DNA from 3 places in the Enterobacter sp. 6722112 genome. Region 3 is predicted to be linked to each of the others. Evidence: predicted binding sites of a transcription regulator. Region 3 holds the regulator's gene; each other region holds the start of a gene.

Evidence for each region. The regulator sigma-54, encoded in region 3, starts transcription at its own class of promoters, with help from an activator protein. The targets are predictions, from matches to a motif close to GTTGGCACANNTTTCGCTNT.
Region 1: the regulator sigma-54 is predicted to act here: its motif matches at 2,606-2,625, upstream of glnA (glutamate--ammonia ligase).
Region 2: the regulator sigma-54 is predicted to act here: its motif matches at 2,056-2,075, upstream of AC4OVU_RS13345 (branched-chain amino acid ABC transporter substrate-binding protein).

The regions. Positions count from the first base shown of each region.
Region 1 is NZ_JBZWGR010000007.1:4,301,866-4,308,853, reverse strand. It holds gene glnL (nitrogen regulation protein NR(II)) at 1-943, opposite strand, end outside; gene glnA (glutamate--ammonia ligase) at 1,111-2,520, opposite strand; gene typA (ribosome-dependent GTPase TypA) at 2,898-4,721, shown strand; gene ompL (porin OmpL) at 4,802-5,488, opposite strand; gene AC4OVU_RS22045 (MFS transporter) at 5,563-6,987, opposite strand.
Region 2 is NZ_JBZWGR010000007.1:2,472,739-2,479,726, reverse strand. It holds gene AC4OVU_RS13350 (ABC transporter permease subunit) at 1-705, opposite strand, end outside; gene AC4OVU_RS13345 (branched-chain amino acid ABC transporter substrate-binding protein) at 774-1,895, opposite strand; gene AC4OVU_RS13340 (YecA/YgfB family protein) at 2,307-2,975, shown strand; gene tyrP (tyrosine transporter TyrP) at 3,292-4,503, opposite strand; gene AC4OVU_RS13330 (YecH family metal-binding protein) at 4,695-4,931, shown strand; gene ftnA (non-heme ferritin) at 4,968-5,465, opposite strand; gene yecR (YecR family lipoprotein) at 5,666-6,004, opposite strand; gene AC4OVU_RS13315 (RpiB/LacA/LacB family sugar-phosphate isomerase) at 6,250-6,888, shown strand; gene AC4OVU_RS13310 (MFS transporter) at 6,931-6,988, opposite strand, start outside.
Region 3 is NZ_JBZWGR010000007.1:3,749,285-3,756,272, reverse strand. It holds gene arcB (aerobic respiration two-component sensor histidine kinase ArcB) at 1-929, shown strand, start outside; gene elbB (isoprenoid biosynthesis glyoxalase ElbB) at 1,162-1,815, shown strand; gene mtgA (monofunctional biosynthetic peptidoglycan transglycosylase) at 1,812-2,537, shown strand; gene npr (PTS phosphocarrier protein NPr) at 2,577-2,849, opposite strand; gene rapZ (RNase adapter RapZ) at 2,846-3,700, opposite strand; gene ptsN (PTS IIA-like nitrogen regulatory protein PtsN) at 3,746-4,237, opposite strand; gene hpf (ribosome hibernation promoting factor) at 4,320-4,607, opposite strand; gene rpoN (RNA polymerase factor sigma-54) at 4,630-6,063, opposite strand; gene lptB (LPS export ABC transporter ATP-binding protein) at 6,111-6,836, opposite strand; gene lptA (lipopolysaccharide ABC transporter substrate-binding protein LptA) at 6,843-6,988, opposite strand, start outside.

The sequences.
Region 1 (6,988 bases), 550 kb from region 3:
CCAGCCCGGTGCCGCCTTCGCGACCGCTGACCATCGGGTAGAACAGGGTGTCCTGGAGATGCGGCGGGATCCCCGGCCCGTTATCTTCCACATCAATACGTGCCGCCAGACGATAACGCACGCCGTGCAGCGTCAGCTGGAACGCGGTGCGGGTACGCAGAATAATTTCGCCACCCTCCGGGCCCAGCGCCTGCAACGCGTTACGCACAATGTTCAACAGCACCTGTTCAATCTGGTCCGGATCGTGCGCCAGCTCCGGCAGGCTTGGGTCGTAATCACGCACCAGCGTGACGTTATCTGGCAGCTCCATAGAGACGAGTTTCACCACCCGCTCCGCGACCTTGTGAATGCTTTCTGAAACATGCATCCCCGGCTGCTGCGGCCCGAGCAGACGATCGACCAGATTACGCAGACGGTCCGCCTGCTCGATAATGACGTTGGTATACTCCGCCAGGGCAGGGTCAGGCAGCGCTTTGGTCAAAAGTTGTGCCGCACCGCGTAAGCCGCCCAGCGGGTTTTTAATTTCATGAGCCAGCCCGCGCACCAGGTCGCGCGCCGCAATCTGCTGCGCATGCTGAAGCTGCTCCTGGCTGAGACGACGCTGGTTATCCATCGGCGCCATTTCCAGCAGAATCATGCCATCCGGCAGGCGCTGTGCGGTGAGGGACAAAATATGCGAGCGTCCGTCAATCACCAGCGTCACTTCGTTATCGGTGAAGCCCTGACCCGCCTGCAAACTCTCCTGCATCAGGCCAATATTCAGCGAGAAATAGCTCAGCAGTTCCGGCAGCGGCGTGCCAAACAGTTTACGGGCGCTTTGGGCGAGCAGCTGCTGCGCCGCCGGGTTGGCGTAATGCACCGCCAGCTCGTCGTCGACCAGCAAAATACTGTTAATCAAAGAATTGAGGATCTGCCCAGCATCGGGCAGCGTGCCAGTTGCCATTCAGCAGTCTCCTGGAGTCGTTGCACTATTTTAGTGCAGTATAGCGTTTTAGAGGTAAAAAGCGCGTGAGATCAGGTTGTTGGTGGAGAAAAAAGCCCATCCGAAGATGGGCTAAAGTTTCCACGGCAACTACTCCCGACGCGTATGCGCCGGGTAAAACAAATCAATTAAACGCTGTAGTACAGTTCGAACTCAACCGGGTGCGGCGTCATGCGAACGCGGTCGTTTTCTTCGGTACGCAGCGCGATGTAAGCGTCGATAGCTTCATCGGTGAACACGCCGCCAGCGGTCAGGAACTCACGGTCTGCGTCCAGCGCTTGCAGGGCTTCTTCCAGAGAGCCGGCAACCTGTGGGATCTCTTTCGCTTCTTCTGGCGGCAGGTCGTACAGGTTTTTGTCCATGGCTTCGCCCGGGTGGATCTTGTTCTTGATACCGTCCAGACCGGCCATCAGCAGTGCTGCGAAGCACAGGTATGGGTTAGCCGCCGGGTCCGGGAAGCGCACTTCGATACGACGCGCTTTCGGAGACGCCACCACCGGGATACGGATAGACGCAGAACGGTTACGGGCAGAGTAAGCCAGCATCACCGGTGCTTCGTAACCTGGGACCAGACGCTTGTAGGAGTTGGTGGTCGGGTTCGCCAGGGCGTTGATCGCTTTAGCGTGCTTGATAACACCGCCGATGTAGTGCAGCGCCTGCTCAGACAGACCCGCATATTTGTCGCCAGAGAACAGGTTGGTGCCGTTCTTGGACAGGGACATGTGGCAGTGCATACCGGAACCGTTGTCGCCGAACATGGGTTTTGGCATGAAGGTCGCGGTTTTACCGAAACGGTGCGCAACGTTGTGCACAACGTATTTGTAGATCTGAATCTCATCCGCTTTCTTAGTCATGGTGTTGAAGCGGGTTGCGATTTCGTTCTGGCCAGCCGTTGCCACTTCGTGGTGGTGCGCTTCAACAACCAGGCCCATCTCTTCCATGATCAGACACATGGTAGAACGGATGTCCTGTGAAGAATCGACCGGAGGAACCGGGAAGTAACCGCCTTTCACGCCCGGACGGTGACCTTTGTTACCACCTTCGTATTTGGTGGAAGAGTTCCATGCGCCTTCGATGTCATCGATAGCGACGTGGGAACCAGAAATGGAAGCGCCAAAACGGATGTCGTCGAACAGGAAGAACTCTGGCTCTGGCCCGAACAGAACGGTGTCTGCGATGCCGGTAGAACGCAGGTACTCTTCAGCGCGTTTTGCGATGGAGCGTGGGTCACGGTCATAGCCTTGCAGCGTGCCAGGTTCCAGGATATCGCAGCGGATGATCAGCGTAGGTTCTTCGTAGAACGGGTCAATGAGCGCAGTGGTTGCGTCTGGCATCAGAACCATGTCGGATTCGTTAATGCCTTTCCAGCCGCCAATGGAGGAGCCGTCAAACATTTTGCCTTCTTCAAAGAATTCGGCGTTCACCTGATGAGCAGGGATCGTGACGTGCTGTTCTTTACCTTTGGTATCGGTGAAGCGCAGATCAACAAACTTCACTTCATGTTCGTTCAGCATCGTCAAAACGTGTTCAGCGGACATACTTAACTCTCCAGATTGGTCATTGTCGTCGTGGTAACGAGGTCTTCAAATCGGCTGGGCTGCCATATTTTTACTGTATTTCTGTAAAGCGAAATCTGTGCCAACTTTTAAAACACCCCAAAAAGGCGTTATCATGCGCACCATAGTGCAGAAGGGCTGCACCACATTGGATTTGTTGCACCATTATAGTGCTTCTGTGTGAACATCGAGCACCATATTGGTGCAATTTACGTTAAAGTGCCCTTTTACCGCTCCGTGAAAGCGATCACAAAGCATCTCTGCAATACTTGTTTGCGGGGGATGTTTGTGATCCTGTTTTGTAGTGCGATTAATCCGTGTACAATAACGCGCTATTTCTAAATGCCTGAGGCAAAGTTGTGATCGAAAAATTGCGTAATATCGCCATCATCGCGCACGTCGACCATGGTAAAACTACCCTGGTTGATAAGCTGCTACAGCAGTCCGGTACGTTTGATGCTCGTGCCGAAACTCAAGAGCGTGTGATGGACTCCAACGATTTGGAGAAAGAGCGTGGGATTACCATCCTCGCCAAAAACACCGCTATCAAATGGAATGACTACCGTATCAACATCGTTGATACCCCAGGGCACGCCGACTTCGGTGGTGAAGTTGAGCGCGTGATGTCCATGGTGGATTCCGTGCTGCTGGTGGTTGACGCATTTGATGGCCCTATGCCGCAAACGCGCTTCGTGACCAAAAAAGCATTTGCCCACGGCCTGAAACCTATCGTTGTGATCAACAAGGTTGACCGTCCTGGCGCGCGTCCTGACTGGGTTGTTGACCAGGTCTTCGACCTGTTCGTTAACCTCGACGCGACCGACGAACAGCTGGACTTCCCTATCGTTTATGCGTCTGCGCTGAACGGTATCGCCGGTCTGGATCACGAAGACATGGCGGAAGACATGACTCCGCTGTACCAGACGATTGTTGACCGCGTTCCTGCGCCAAACGTTGACCTGGAAGGCACCCTGCAAATGCAGATCTCTCAGCTCGACTACAACAACTACGTTGGCGTAATCGGCATTGGTCGTATCAAGCGCGGTAAAGTGAAGCCTAACCAGCAGGTCACTATCATCGATAGCGAAGGCAAAACCCGTAACGGTAAAGTCGGTAAAGTTCTGACTCACCTGGGTCTTGAGCGTATCGAGAGCGACATCGCTGAAGCGGGCGACATCATTGCCATCACCGGTCTGGGTGAACTGAACATCTCCGACACCATCTGCGATCCGCAGAACGTCGAAGCGCTGCCAGCCCTGTCCGTTGATGAACCAACCGTATCCATGTTCTTCAACGTCAACACCTCTCCGTTCTGTGGTAAAGAAGGTAAGTTTGTTACCTCTCGTCAGATCCTTGACCGCCTGAACAAAGAGCTGGTGCACAACGTTGCGCTGCGCGTTGAAGAAACCGAAGACGCTGATGCATTCCGCGTTTCGGGTCGTGGTGAGCTGCACCTGTCTGTTCTGATTGAGAACATGCGTCGTGAAGGTTTCGAGATGGCGGTTTCCCGTCCGAAAGTTATCTTCCGCGAAATCGATGGCCGTAAACAAGAGCCATTCGAAAACGTAACGCTGGACGTTGAAGAACAGCACCAGGGTTCTGTGATGCAGGCACTGGGTGAGCGTAAAGGCGACCTGAAAAACATGAATCCAGATGGCAAAGGCCGCGTACGTCTCGACTACGTGATCCCAAGCCGTGGCCTGATCGGCTTCCGTTCTGAGTTCATGACCATGACTTCCGGTACCGGTCTGCTGTACTCCACCTTCAGCCACTACGACGACGTTCGTCCGGGCGAAGTGGGCCAGCGTAACAACGGCGTGCTGATCTCCAACGGTCAGGGTAAAGCGGTTGCGTTTGCGCTGTTCGGTTTGCAGGATCGCGGTAAGCTGTTCCTGGGCCACGGCGCTGAAGTTTACGAAGGCCAGATCATCGGTATTCACAGCCGTTCTAACGACCTGACGGTAAACTGCCTGACCGGTAAGAAACTGACCAACATGCGTGCGTCCGGTACTGACGAAGCAACGGTTCTGGTTCCACCGATCAAGATGACGCTGGAGCAGGCTCTGGAATTCATCGATGATGACGAACTGGTCGAAGTGACGCCTCAGTCAATTCGTATCCGTAAACGTCACCTGACCGAGAACGATCGTAAACGTGCAATGCGCGGTGCGAAAGAAGAGTAATTCGGTTATGCCGTAGGCCGGGTAAGCGCATGCGCCACCCGGCAACGAAAAAGCCGCTGAGCGATCAGCGGCTTTTTTTATTAGAACGAATACCGCAACCCTAAACGGATCCGGTACTGCTCGCGGTTGTAATCATTCCATCGGTCCAGCCACTGTAGCTCAAGATACGGCAGCCAGTTTCTGTCGATCTTATAGCTGAATTTATTGGTAATTTCCCAGTGATGATCTTTGCCATTTTTGCTGTGGTAATCATTCACCCGCTGGAAAAAGTGCGGCTCAAAGGTGTAGAAAAACGCATCCGTCACTTTGAAATTCCAGTAGTTGGCAAATTCATGTGTGTCGTTCTTATCCATCTGCCCGTTATAGTCCGGCGTATCGTAATTGTTATGGTTATAGCGATAGCGGAACGTCAGATTAAACCAGTCCGTAAATTTATAGTTAGTATCTAAATAAACCGCGCCACCTGATCCTGCGCTGCTGTCATTAATCAAGCCGCCGGGCTGGAAGGTCAGTTTGTCGGTCGGTTTGAAGAGTGGATACCACCCCTCAATTTCGTTATAGCTGTGCTTCAGTTCGTCCCATTTCCCCACGTTATAAGCGTTGGTGAACATCAGTCCCGCGCCCATATCGAAGTTATAGCCCGCACGCAGGATCACTTCGTGCAGCTCAGAGGCGGTGTTGTAGGCTTCGCGCGTTTCGACATAGGCCCCGGCAAAAACCGGGCAGGACACAGACGACACGATCAGTACGGTGATGATTCTTTTCATAATTTGTCCATGTATCAGGTACAGAAAGGCCTCCCTCCTGATAAACAGGAAGGACATACTGGCCGGATTTATTGTTATAAAGTGACTGCTGACGCTTTATTGTTGGTGGTTATCTCAGGGGTATTTGCTGTCTGTTTTTTCCGTTTTCCAATCTCCTCGATAATAAAGGCGAAGCGCGCTTCGTTGAGTTTATAAAACAGCCCCATGGTCACGGCGGCAACGATCGCCAGGCCGCACGGCCAGAGGAAAATAAGCTGGCGCAACCCAAGCAGCGTGCCTGCGCTCTGTACGGCATGGGGAACATAGCCAATCTGGGTCAGCATGATACCGGGCAGAAAACCGGCCAGCGCCGCGGAGATTTTGCGCGAGAAGGTATAGCCGGTATACACCGACCCTTCGGCGCGGATCCCGGTTTTCCACTCGCCGTAATCAACCGTATCCGGCACCAGCGCCCAGTTCAGGCTGTTCACAAACGCGGTGCCGAAAAAGGCCATGCAGGAAAAGAGCACGAACAGCAGGGAACTGGTTCCCCAGACGAAGTTCAGCACGTCGCCCACCGCCCATAGCGTCAGCCCGCCCAGATAGACCGGCTTCTTGCCAAAGCGCTTCACCGCGCCAGGCACCAGAAACACGCCAATCAGAATGCAACCCATGCTGAAAAAGCCCATCCACGACAGGAGATGCAGATCGTTCAGCACGTACTGGGTGTAATAGACCTGAATCGCCAGCTTGATGTTAAACGCGGCGAGGGTACACAGGTTGGCGATGCACAGCACCAGCAGCGGCGGATTGCGGAAAATCGCGCAGAACGATTTCAGAATGCCGGGCTTATGGTGATCGGGCGTAAGCTCGACGTAGCGCTCTTTCACCCCGCTGTAGCACCACCACATGCAGAACAGTCCCCCGGTGACGAACACCAGCGCGGCCACCAGATAGCCGAGTGAGGGCTGGCTGACGAACAGCGCCTGAATCGGCATAAAGCCGACAGTACAGAGCAACAGTCCTACCGTTGCGCCGCCCTGACGCCACGCCGCAAGCTGCGCGCGCTCGTTCGGGTTTTTGGTGATGGCCGGAACCATTGCACCGTAGGCGCAGTTCATCAGGCTGTAGCAGAGGCCAAACATCATGAAGAGCACGGTGGCGAGGGCCGTTTTCACCGTCAGGCTAAAGTCGTTGGCCATAAACTGCGCCGTGGCCACCAGCGCCACCGGAACGGAGGCGTAGAGAATGAATGGCCGGAATTTGCCCCGCGCGCCGATATTACGCCGGGAGTCCAGCAGCACCCCGGTCAGCATGTCGGTAAACGCGGTAAAGAACTTGGCGACCAGAAAAATGATGCCGCCGTAGAACGCGGGCATGCCCAGCTCGTCCGTGTAAAACTTTAGCAGATACAGCGTGCCAATACACAGCATCAGGTTCGAGCCAAAATCACCCATCCCGTAGGCGCACTTCTCTCGCAGGCTCAATTTCAGGGTTAACGGATCAGTATTATGTGTCATG
Region 2 (6,988 bases), 1.3 Mb from region 3:
GCCGATAACAAACCCGACGTAAAAATCAAAGGTGCCGTAATTCATGGTGATTAGCACGCCCGCCAGCCCGGCCATGGCTGCGCCGATAATAAACACCAGCGAAATAATTCTGTCGGTGTTGATACCCAGGATGGAGGCCATCTTACGATCCTGCTGTACCGCACGGCACATGCGTCCTAAGCGGGTACGGTTGATAATCCAGGTCAGCACCAGCATGCCCGCGAACGAGGCGATGAGAATAAAGACTTTGGTATAGGTTATCTGGACAAACCCTTCGCCGAGGTGAAAACGCAGCACGCCATCAAGCATGGTGGGCACGCCCTGCTGGCGCGGGCCCTGGCTGAGCTGGACGTAGTTTTGCAGTATCAACGACATCCCGATGGCCGAAATCAGCGGTGCCAGACGCGTCGAGTTGCGTAGCGGCTTATAGGCGATGCGCTCAATCGTCCAGCCATAAACGCCGGTGACCACGATGGTGAAAACCAGCGTCCCCAGGATCAGCAGCGGAAAGGAGTGGAGTCCAAAAAACGCCAGCAGGGCCAGGCCAATGGCCGAGAGATAGGCGGAGATCATATACACTTCGCCGTGGGCGAAATTGATCATACCCATGATGCCGTACACCATGGTGTAGCCGATGGCGATAAGGCCGTAGACCGAACCCAGCGTTAAGCCATTAATTAATTGTTGCAGGAAGAATGTACTCATGGTCGCGCACCTGAATAAAGGGTTACGCCGACAGTCAGACCTGCCGGCGCTGAGCAGATTCCGTCCCGTTAAGGCACTTCTTTATATTTGCCTTTGTCATCCCACTGATAGACCACGTAGTCAGAGACTTTGAGGTCACCTTTGCTGTCCCAGGCTTTTTTACCCATTACCGTGTCGACAGGGTTGGCCTTCAGCCACTCGCTGGCTTTTGCGGAATCCGTCCCTTTCGTGGCCTTGAATGCCGCCGCGATAGCCTGCACAGACGCGTAGGCGTAGAGGGTGTATCCTTCAGGTTCAAATTTACCGGTGCGGAATTTCTCGATGACGGCTTTTCCGTCCGGGATCAGGCGCGGATCTTTACCGAAGGTCATGTAAATACCGTTGGTGTATTGCGCCCCACCGGCGGCGGTGACCATCTCTTCATTGACGATACAGTCTCCCGAGAAGAACTTCGCCTGCACGCCCTGTTCACGCATCTGGCGAACCAGCGGGCCCGCTTCCGGGTGACAGCCTCCGAAGAACACCACGTCCGGTTTTTGTGCGCCAATTTTGGTCACCAGCGCGTTAAAGTCTTTCTCCCCGCGGGATAACCCTTCGTACATCACCTCCTTCACGCCGCGTTTCGCCAGCGCCGCCTTAGTGGCGTCCGCCAGCCCCTGGCCGTAGGTGTCTTTATCGTGGATGATGACCACCCGTTTGGCTTTCAGCTTATCAAGAATGAAATCGCTGGCGACCTGGCCCTGCTGGTCGTCACGTCCGCACATGCGAAATATATCGCTCATGCCACGTTCGGTAATAAGCGGGTTCGTTGAGCCGGGGGTGATGGAGAGGATCCCTGCATCGCTGTAGACCTCGGAGGCGGGCATGGTCGACGAGGAGCAGAAGTGGCCGACGACCGCTTTCACCTTATCCTGATCGACTAAGCGGTTGGCAACGGCGACGGCCTGTTTGGGCTCGCAGGCGTCGTCGCCCTGAACCAGTTTGATTTTCTCACCGTTGATCCCGCCGGCGGCGTTAATGTCTTCCGCCGCCTGCGTAGCGCCATGCCAGTATTGATCGCCGTAGGTTGCGTTCGGGCCTGTGAACGGCCCGGCCACGCCGATGACGATATCGGCCTGCGCGGAAAAGGCCGTCACCAGACAACCGGCGAGCACCAGGGAGAGGGGAGTTTTGATAAATTTCAGCGACATTATTATGTTCCTTAGCAAAGAGGTTTTTGCACCAGGTATAAACCCGAACGCCTGATGGCATCGTAAATCCAAAAACAAGAGCGAGAACAAAATGCACTTTAGAAGCAATCTCATGCTTAATACGGCGAGGATCCCACGCACCGCGAAGCGCGCAGAACATTAAGCAAAAAGGTTGCCAGAATGGTTAATCCCTTGACCGGGTCACAACACGTTGAGTATAGAGCGCCGTTTTATGCGCCTTTGCGGGATGAGATGAATTTACAGCGGAGATCACATCTCCTTAACAACAAAGCCCATAAGTTGTGCAACGGTCACGATTTGCACGTTTTTGCAGCAATAAAGACCTAAACTTCAGATAGGCACACGCGGCGATCTATGTCAGGATCGTTTTTTTTATCAGGAGTATCAGCAATGGCTGAAGGCCCATTAAATGAAAGCGAGATGGCGTGGCTGGAAGAGACATTAATCTCTTACGGTCACGACGATGCATCCGTGATTGACGTGTCCGAACTGGACGGCATGCTTACCGCAGTACTTTCCGGTCCCGTTGTGGTGGAGCCCGACACCTGGCTGGTGGCGGTCTGGGGTGGTGAGAAATATATTCCGCGCTGGAAAAACGATCGTGAGATGAACCGTTTTATCGATCTCTGCTTTAAGCACATGAACGATATTGCCGAGCGTTTGAGCGAATACCCGGATCAGTTTGAACCGCTGTTTGGCTATAACGACGTTGACGGTCAGAGCTATACCGTGGTGGAAGAGTGGTGCTATGGTTACATGCGCGGCGTGGCGCTGACGGACTGGTCATCCCTGCCGGAAGCGCTGGAAGCGGACCTGGCGGTGATTGCCCTGCACGGGACGGAAGAGAACAGCGAGAAGCTGGATGCGCTGACCGAAGAGGAGTACATGGCCAGCATCGAAAGCATTCAGCCTGCGGCGCTGCGTTTGTATAACTACTGGGTGGCTAACCCGCAGCAGCCGGAAGCGAAAAAGCCGATCGTGAACGGGTCGAAGGTGGGGCGTAACGATCCGTGCCCGTGCGGGAGTGGGAAGAAGTTTAAAAGCTGCTGCCTGCATTAAATCATTAATTACTGTGGCCTGAATGGGGCACGGGTGTTGAGTCCCCGCTAAAATCGGCGAACCGGAGACCAGATGACAAAGGCTGGACGCCATGGATGGCGGCCAGAGGCGAATCGAGACAGGATGTCGAGTTGAGCCGACCGCAGGCAGATGGTCGGGAGGTGAGCGCAGTGCGAAGCACCGATTTTCCGCGGGGCCGCGGGGATTGATAAGGGGGCCGCGGCGGCCCCCTTATCCCGTTCACATGCTGTGAAAAAATTATATTCTGTTGATCTTAATGTGAACGGAACAGTACCTCAGGACCTGTATAAATAAGTTATCCCACTTCCGGCAGCATCCCCGCTGCAATCAGCACCTGCACCAGAATAATCACCACCCCACAACCAAACACCACGCACAGCATTGGCGTACCGCCCGCTACGCGATACCCCTGCTGCGGATGTTGCTGGCGGCTCTTCCACGCCAGCAGGGAAGGCAGCAGCAGGGCCAGTACCGATAACGCCACGCCAGCATACCCCAGCGCCATCACAAACCCGCGCGGGTAAAAGAGCGCGAAGGCCAGCGGCGGCAGGAAGGTCATCGCCCCCGTCTGTAAGCGTCCGGCAACGGTATTGCGACGCTGGAACAGATCCGCCATATAGTCAAACAGGCCAAGCGCCACGCCGAGGAAGGAGGTTGCCAGCGCCAGGTCTGCAAACAGATGTACCGCCAGCTCCACGTGTGAAGAGGCCACCACGTTACGCAGGGCAACCAGGAATCCATTCAGACCAGAATGCTCTGCCATCAGGCCGATAAAGGTATTGGAATCAATACTGCCCAGCGTCACCAGCTGCCAGAACAGGTAAGCAATCAACGGAATGGCGCTGCCGATAACAAAGACGCGGCGCAGCTTGCGAATATCACCGTTCATATAGCTCACGATGCTCGGCACGCTGCCGTGAAAACCGAAGGAGGTGAAAATAACCGGGATGGCCGAAAGCGCCAGACCTTTCTCCAGCGGGAGGGAGAGCAGGTTAATCTTGTGAACATGCGGTGCCAGCAGCACCAGCATCACAATCAGGAAGAGAATTTTGGCGCTGAACAAAAAACGGTTAAACAGATCGACCAGCGATGTGCCCGCGCAAACCACGCCGCCACCGATCAGCGTAAAGACAATGGCGCCTGTTTCCGGTGAAAGTGACGCGCCGAAGCCGTCATTGATACTTGACGCAATCAACTCCCCGGCGCCGCTGATGTAAGCGGCAGTCAGGGCGTACATCAGGAACATCATGCTGAAACCGGTGATCCACTGCCCGTAGCGTCCAAGATAGCGTGCAGCCAGGGAGCCTAAGCCAGTATCGGCAGGGACATGCTGATAAACCTCCAGCAATAATAGCGCGGTGTAACACATCAGGGCCCACAGACCGCCCAGCAGCACTACGGTAACCCCAAACCCGACGCCGGCGGCAGCCAACGGCATGGCCAACATTCCTGCGCCAATTGTCGTTCCGGCGACGATAAAAATACTTCCCAGAGTTCTGTTCTTCACGCTTTCCTCTACAACGCTTCCATACCGCGACTCATTCTGCGGCGCAGAGTAAGGGAAAAGCACCATCTCGTCAAATCACCGTTACATAGGGTGTAATAATTAATTTACAAAAAGAAAAGGGTAACCTGAGCCAGCGCAAAGCGTGCCGTGGAGGGAACGTTTAGTCTGCTTTTTATTTGCGAGAGGTAACCATGTCAATTCACGGACACGACGTGCTGAATATGATGATTGAGTCAGGTGAGCGCTATACGGAGGAGAGTCTGGTTGAGGCGATACATGCCCGCTTTGGCGAAGCGGCGCGTTTCCATACCTGTTCAGCTTCGGAGATGACGGCCGCGGAGCTGGTGGCGTTTCTGGCGGCGCGCGGAAAATTCATTCCGGCAGCAGACGGATTTTCCACTCACGAAAGTAAAATTTGCCGCCATTAAATAATGCGGTGCTGAAAACTCAGCACCGCTTTTCTGTTAATTCTGGGTATCGAGCGTCGACAGCTCTTTATCAATGAAGTACAGACCTTCCCCGGATTTACCTGCCAGAGATAATTTATCCAGCACGGATTTAAACAGCTTCTCTTCTTCGTGCTGTTCAGCCACATACCACTGAAGGAAATTAAAGGTTGGATAATCCTGGCTGGTCATGGCGGCATGAGCCAGTTCATTAATTTTCTGGGTGATCAGCTGTTCATGCTCATAGGTGGCGCGGAACAGTTCATCAAGAGAGCCGTATTCGGCAAAAGGCGATGCCACGTTATCAATGCGCGGCAGGCTGCCGGTGTCCGTCAGGTAATCAAACAGACGCTGCATGTGCGTCATCTCTTCCTGGGCATGACGACGCAGGAAGGCGGCCGCCCCTTCAAAGCTGTGATAGCTGCACCAGGCGCTCATCTGCTGATAAAGCAGGGAAGAAAAAAGCTCAAGATTCATTTGCGCATTGAGCTTGTCGATCATTTCAGTTTTTAACATGGTGCAGCTCCGGTTTATTAATTCTGGTTCACGATGAGCGACACTATAATTTGTTATTTAATTATTTGCAAAAAGTAAAATAAATATTTCTTTATTAAAAATACGAATGGGAATAAAACGCATTGCCGCCATTTATATTTATTAATGAGAATTGTTTTAGTTCTTATTAAATAAACTGCCAGCGTGACTGGCAGTAGCGGTTAATACCACGGATTCTGGCTGGAAGAGGTAACAGCATATCCCTGACATTTATACTGAATGGTCACACTTTCGTTCAGACAGAGTGAACCGCTGATCAGGGTGCAGGTTTTAATTGGCTGCCCGTAGGCTGACGCAGTGGCGTAGCCCATATGTTGACAGGCTTTGGTTGCCGTACCGTTATTAACATACTCATCAGACCAGGCGTTTTGCAGCATGGCCTGGCCATAGTCGAGGCGCACAATTCCGTTTGGGGCATCCGTACTGCTGACTTCTGCCTGACGGTTGATACTGCACCCGGCGAGCAACAGGATCGTTCCGGCTATGATTACACGTTTCATGGTTCACTCTGCGTGACGGGAAATACGCCATTGTAACCAACGCGATGGTACGCAATGGCTGGAATAGCCGGAGGATCTGCCCTCTCACTGTGCAACGAGCCGGGCCACCGCGCGAAATTGTGAGCGCATCTTTGTTTTTTAAAACAAGTTTTCACTTAATTTGAAAGTGCGTTTGTTTGATAGTAAGGTTAAGTTGAAAAGGTATCCACAGCGGGATCGCCCGCCATGCATTCAGGAGAGACAAGATGAAAATTGCACTGATGATGGAAAACAGCCAGGCCGCTAAGAATCCCATCATCCTTAATGAGCTGAAAGCCGTTGCTGATGAGAAAGGTTTTCCGGTCTATAACGTCGGTATGAGTGATGAGAACGATCATCATCTCACCTATATTCACCTGGGCATCATGGCGAGCATTCTGCTTAACGCTAAAGCCGTTGATTTTGTTGTTACCGGCTGCGGTACCGGGCAGGGCGCGCTGATGTCCCTGAACATCCATCCGGGTGTGATTTGCGGTTACTGCATCGATCCTGCGGATGCTTTCCTGTTTGCGCAAATCAACAACGGTAACGCGCTTTCTCTGCCGTTTGCGAAGGGCTTCGGCTGGGGGGCAGAACTGAACGTACGCTTTATCTTTGAGAAAGCCTTTACCGGACGCAATGGCGAAGGCTATCCACCAGAGCGTAAAGAGCCGCAGGTGCGTAACGCCGGGATCCTGAACCAGGTGAAAGCGGCGGTGGTGAAAGAAAACTATCTGGATACCCTGCGAGCAATCGATCCTGAGCTGGTTAAAACCGCCGTATCAGGCCAGCGCTTCCAGCAGTGCTTCTTCGAGAACTGCCAGGACAAAGAGATTGAAGCCTTCGTGCGCGGTATTGTTGGCTGATTTACTTTGCCGGGCGGTGCGTTGCCTGCCCGGCAGATAGCGTTACTTTTTCGATGAGACCGCGCTGCCCGCATCTTTAGTCAGCCGCAGCGTGTCAACC
Region 3 (6,988 bases):
CGGGCATTGGACTGGCGGTGTCGAAACGTCTGGCGAAAAGTATGGGCGGGGATATCACCGTTGCCAGCCAGCCGGGTAAAGGCTCCACCTTTACGCTTACCGTCCACGCGCCTGCCGTGGCGGAAGAGGTGGAAGATACGTTTGAGAACGACGATATGCCGCTGCCAGCCCTGCACGTCCTGCTGGTGGAAGATATTGAGCTGAACGTCATTGTCGCCCGGTCGGTACTGGAAAAACTCGGTAACAGCGTGGATGTGGCGATGACCGGGAAAGCCGCGCTGGAGATGTTCACGCCGGGCGAGTACGACCTGGTGCTGCTCGATATTCAGCTACCGGACATGACCGGGCTGGATATCTCCCGCGAGCTGACGCGCAAATATGCTCCTGACGAGCTGCCGCCGCTGGTGGCGTTGACCGCAAACGTGCTGAAAGATAAAAAAGAGTACCTCGAGGCCGGTATGGACGATGTGCTCAGCAAGCCGCTGGCGGTACCCGCCCTGACGGCGATGATCAAGAAGTTCTGGGATACCTGTGATGAAGAGGAGAGCACCATGACGTCTGTTGATAGCGCTAAAGCCCAAACGATACTGGATACCGCCATGCTGGAGCAGTATATCGATCTGGTGGGACCAAAACTGATCACCGATGGCCTGGCCGTGTTCGAAAAAATGATGCCGGGCTATCTGAACGTGCTCGAATCCAACCTGACGGCGCGTGACCAGAAGGGCATCGTCGAAGAGGGACATAAAATCAAAGGCGCGGCAGGATCGGTCGGGTTACGCCATCTCCAGCAGCTGGGCCAACAGATTCAGTCGCCTGATTTACCTGCCTGGGAAGATAATGTAGGTGATTGGGTCGAAGAGATGAAACAAGAGTGGCAAAACGATGTGGCAGTGCTGAAAGCCTGGGTGGATGCCAGAAAAAAATGACCCCGGCTATACCGGGGTGCGCGAATACTGCGCCAACACCAGGGAAATCGTGGCTGCGCCTGATTTTTGTGGGTTGTTTTCGCATGGACGCCGCCTGAAAATTGAGGCCGCACGCAGATAAGATAGCAAATCTTAAACAGTTTGTTACATGAATCAGTGAAATGTGTGAAGCATAGCGTTTTAATCAGAATTTTTAATGTGCTTCAGCGAGTTGCATAGAAGGATCGTCAGAATGAAAAAGATTGGTGTCGTGCTGAGCGGATGTGGTGTTTACGATGGTTCAGAGATACATGAAACCGTATTAACGCTGCTGGCATTATCGCGCCAGGGGGCAGACGTTATCTGCTTCGCCCCGGATAAAACCCAGGCAGACGTGATTAATCATCTCACCGGCGAGCCAATGGCGGAAAGCCGTAACGTGCTGATTGAAGCGGCGCGTATTGTGCGCGGCGATATTCACCCGCTGGCACAGGCCGATGCCGCTGAACTTGATGCGCTCATCGTGCCGGGCGGTTTTGGCGCGGCGAAAAACCTGAGCACGTTTGCAACGGAAGGCACGGCGTGTCATGTCGATCCCGATTTGAAAGCGCTATCGCTGGCGATGCATGCGGCAGGTAAGCCGCAGGGCTTTATCTGCATTGCGCCGGCCATGCTGCCGAAGATTTTTGATTTCCCGCTGCGGCTCACGATCGGAACCGACATTGATACCGCTGAGATTGTCGAGGATATGGGCGGCGAACACGTGCCATGTCCGGTAGACGACATTGTGGTGGACGAGGACAACAAGATCATCACCACGCCAGCGTATATGCTGGCGCAGAACATTGCCGAGGCTGCCGCAGGCATTGAAAAGCTGGTGGACAGAGTGCTGGTCCTGACCGAATGAGTCGTAAATTCTCCCCCGGCGGGTGGTTAAAACGGATCCTGCTGCGTATTGTGATGGTCCTGGCTGTGTTCTGGGGCGGCGGTATTGCGCTGTTCAGCATCCTGCCCGTCCCGTTCTCGGCCGTGATGGCAGAGCGGCAGATTAGCGCCTGGCTCTCTGGGGATTTTGGCTATGTTGCCCATTCTGACTGGGTCAGCATGGATGCAATCTCGCCGTGGATGGGGCTGGCGGTCATTGCGGCAGAAGATCAGAAATTCCCGGACCACTGGGGTTTTGACGTGGCGGCTATCGAGAAGGCGCTGGATCATAATGAACGTCATGAAAACCGCGTCCGCGGCGCATCGACGCTTTCTCAGCAAACGGTAAAAAACCTGTTCTTATGGGACGGTCGCAGCTGGGTGAGAAAAGGGCTGGAGGCCGGGCTGACGCTGGGCGTCGAGACGGTGTGGAGCAAAAAACGCATTTTAACCGTCTACCTGAATATCGCGGAATTTGGTGACGGCGTATTTGGTGTCGAAGCGGCATCGCAGCGCTATTTTGGCAAGCCCGCCAGCAGGCTGACTATGTCCGAAGCGGCACTGCTTGCCGCCGTGCTGCCGAACCCGCTGCGTTTTAAGGCCAGCGCCCCGTCAGGCTACGTGCGAAGCCGCCAGGCGTGGATTATGCGTCAGATGCGCCAGCTGGGTGGGGAAGGGTTTATGGAGCGAAATAATCTTAGGTAGGGCGGGTAAGCGCAGCGCTACCCGCCGACATGGCGAACGTTAGTCTTCGTCAAACCCGGCGTTGAACAGGGCAATCACTGCCGCCAGCGCTTCTTCTTCCTGCGGGCCGGTGGCTTCAACTTCAATCTGACGGCCTTTGGCAGAATCCAGCATCAGTAGCGCAATCACGCTGTTGGCTTCTGCCTCGGTTCCCTCGTCGTTGCGCAGCAGCACCTCAGCATCAAAACCCTGCATCAGTTCAAACAGCTTCATCGCCGGGCGCGCATGCATGCCCAGCTTGTTGGTGATTTCGACGGTCTGTTTTACGGTCATGTTTTGCGTTTTTCCAGCGTGCGATGACGGGACTGAACGTTCTTCCCGCGTGAGCGGAAGTAATCGGCCAGCTGTTCGGCAATGTAGACCGAACGATGTTTACCGCCGGTACAGCCAATCGCCACCGTCAGGTAGCTGCGATTGTTTGTTTCCAGCATAGGTAACCATAGCTCAAGGTAGCTTCGCGTCTGGTAGATAAAATTGTGTACTTCTGTGTGTCGATCGAGGAACGCTGCCACCGGCTTATCCAGACCGGTCATCGGACGCAGTTTCGGATCCCAGTGTGGGTTCGGCAGGAAACGCACATCAAAAACGTAATCCGCATCGATAGGTATGCCGTGCTTAAAGCCGAAGGATTCAAACACCATCGTCAGTTCGCGCTCGCGCTTGCCGAGTAAGCGCGTACGCAGCATTTCCGCCAGCTCGTGGACGGACATTTCGGAGGTGTCGACAATCAGGTCGGCCCGGGAACGCAGCGGCTCAAGCAGATCGCTCTCTTTATCGATGGCGCTTTCCAGCGAAAGATTTTTACTGGAGAGCGGATGCAAACGACGTGTATCGCTGTAGCGACGGATCAGCGTGTTGCGGTCAGCGTCCAGGAACAAGAGCTGAGGCGAGAAGCATTCCGGCAGGCTGTTCATTGCCTGCTCGAAGATTTCCGGCGATTCCGGCATGTTACGCACGTCGATACTGACGGCGGCAGAGATTTGCCTGTCCCCCAGCGTCCGCGCCAGATCGGGTAACAACACTACCGGCAGGTTATCTACACAGTAAAATCCCATGTCTTCCAGCGCGCGCAGGGCCACGGACTTCCCGGACCCCGAACGACCGCTGACGATCATCAGCACCATGTTCCGTTTCTCCTCAGGGCAGCCGTTCTGAAGGCCCTTTCCCGATTATGCCTCATCCTGATTGCCTTCTGCTTCAGTGATAATTTGATAAAGCTCTTCATCACTTTGGGCTGAGCGCAGTCGACGACAAATGGTTTTATCCGCCAGACGTTTGGCAACCAGCGACAGCGTGTGCAGGTGGGTTTTGGTCTGATCGGCAGGAACCAGCAGCGCGAAAAGCAGATCCACAGGCTGGTTATCGATGGCGTCAAAAGCGATAGGCGTTTCCAGTTGCACAAACACCCCCACGGCACGCAGCGTATCTTCTTCCAGCTTGCCATGCGGGATCGCAATGCCATTGCCGATGCCGGTACTGCCCATTTTTTCACGGGTCAGAATGGCTTCAAACACGATCTGCGGCGGCAGACCCAGCTGTTTTGCGGCCAGCTCACTGATGATTTCCAGCGCACGTTTTTTGCTCTGGCAGTGAACGCCACTGCGGGTACAATCCTGGTTAAGGACATTGCTCAGTTGAAGAGCGGAATCGTTGTTTATCATAATTTCACCTAAGCGCTAACTGTACAAATGGCCTGTTGTGTTTCACAACAGGCCGTCCTGCACCCGTTAACTGCCCGGACAATTAGTGTTGTTTCAGTTTATCTTTATGTTTATTGAGCTGTCTCGCAAGCTTATCAATCAAGCCGTCGATAGCCGCGTACATGTCTTGCCCTTCCGCACTGGCATGGAGTTCCCCTCCGTTGACGTGCAGGGTCGCATCCGAGATATGCGTCACTTTCTCCACTTTCAACACAACATAGACCTGGTTGATCCTCTCGAAATACTGCTCGAGTTTCGCAAACTTAGTGTTTACAAAATCGCGTAAAGCCTCAGTAATCTCGACGTTATGTCCGGTGATATTGAGCTGCATAGTGTCTTCCTTATCGGTTGTGTCAAACCAGTTGTTTACGCTGGTTAGACGGCGGAATGGATAAAGACTCTCGATACTTCGCGACAGTACGACGTGCCACCATAATACCCTGATCGGACAGCATGGTGGTTAACTTACTGTCACTGAGTGGCTTCGCGGGGTTCTCCGCGGCGATCAACTTCTTCACCAGTGCGCGAATAGCCGTTGACGAGGCTTCGCCGCCGCCTTCGGTGTTCACGTGGCTGGAGAAGAAATACTTAAGCTCAAAAATACCGCGTGGGCTGTGCAGATATTTCTGCGTGGTCACGCGGGAAATGGTTGATTCATGCATCTCGACGGCCTGGGCGATGTCTGCCAGCACCATCGGTTTCATAAACTCTTCGCCCTGCTCAAAGAACGCCTGCTGCTGTTCGACAATACAGCGGCTGACGCGCAGCAGCGTGTCATTACGGCTCTCCAGGCTCTTGATCAACCAGCGTGCTTCCTGAAGGTTGCTGCGAATGTATTGATTATCAGCGTCGTTACGGGCGCTGGTGCACATGGAGGCGTATTGCTGGTTGATTTGCAGGCGAGGAATGCTGTCGGCGTTCAGTTCAACGACCCACCGGCCATTGTGTTTTCTCACCAGCACATCAGGAATGACATATTCCGGTTCGCTGGTCTGGATCGACTGCCCCGGACGCGGATCGAGCGACTGGATCAGATTCACCGCTTCCTTCAGCACCTCTTCTTTCAGGCGTGTGACGCGCATCAGGGTGCGGAAGTCGTGATTCGCCAGCAGATCCAGATGATCGCTGATGATGAGCCGGGCTTCGTCAATCCACGGTGTCTCTTTGGCAAACTGCGAAAGCTGGATCAGAAGGCAGTCGCGCAGATCTTTCGCGGCGACACCTATCGGGTCGAAACGCTGAACGCGTTTCAGAACGGCTTCGATCTCTTCCAGTTCAATCTCGTCATTGCCGATGCTTTCAAGAATCTCGTCCAACGTCACGGTCAAATAGCCCGTGTCGTCAACGGCATCGACAATCGAGGTGGCAATGGCGCGATCGGTATCGGAGAAAGGGGTCAGCTCTACCTGCCACATCAGGTAGTCCTGAAGCGACTGGGTGGTTTCGCCCTGGTAGACCGGGAGTTCATCGTCCTGGTAGTCTGCACGTGTCCCGGAAGGGGTACCCGCGGTGTAAATTTCATCCCAGCTGGCATCCAGCGGCAGTTCGTCCGGCATCTCTTTCTGTTCGAGCGCATCTACGGAGTCGAGCGTTTCTGTGTCCTGCGTCTGCTGGGCGTCTACCTCGTCATGAAGATCGGTTTGCTCCAGCAGCGGATTGCTGTCCAGCGCCTGCTGGAGCTCCTGCTGGAGTTCTAACGTGGACAGCTGCAACAGACGGATTGCCTGCTGTAGCTGCGGCGTCATGGCCAGTTGCTGGCTGAGCCGTAATTGCAAACCTTGCTTCATGTTCAGAGCGTTTTTCTCCGGTTCGGCGTGACTTAACCTCTACCCTATCAGAGTCTGAAGTCTTCCCCAAGGTACACGCGCTTAACATGCTCATCTTCGAGGATTTGCTGCGGCGTACCGTGGGCAATCAGATGGCCCTGGCTCACTATGTAGGCGCGCTCACACACGGCCAGCGTTTCACGAACGTTGTGGTCCGTGATCAGTACGCCAAGCCCGCTGTCGCGCAGGTGCTCAATGATACGTTTGATATCGATAACGGAGATGGGGTCAACGCCCGCAAACGGTTCATCCAGCAGGATGAATTTTGGGTTTGCTGCCAGCGCGCGCGCAATCTCAACGCGGCGGCGTTCACCACCGGACAGCGCCTGGCCGAGGCTGTCACGCAGATGCTCGATATGAAACTCTTCCATCAGCTCGTTCGCACGGTCAGAGCGCTGCTCGCTGGTCAGATCGTCACGGATCTGGAGCACGGCCATCAGGTTGTCGAACACGCTTAAGCGGCGGAAAATAGACGCTTCCTGCGGCAAATAGCCGATGCCACGACGCGCGCGGGCATGCAGCGGCAGCAGGCTGATATCTTCATCATCGATGATGATGTTGCCGGCGTCACGCGGGACGATGCCCACCACCATGTAGAAGGTCGTGGTTTTACCCGCCCCGTTAGGGCCAAGCAAACCCACGATTTCGCCGGAGTTGACGGTCAGACTGACATCTTCGACGACGCGGCGGCCCTTATACGCTTTCGCGAGGTTTTTTGCAGTTAAAGTTGCCATAACGAATTAGTTACTCTTTTTCTGTGCCGGAGCCTGACCGTTGTTCTTGTCCTGCAACTGCGAAGGCACAAGCACGGTCGTGACGCGTTTGCCTTTTTCGCTGGAGGCCTGCATTTTCTGCTCTTTCACCAGATAGGTGATCTTGTCGCCTT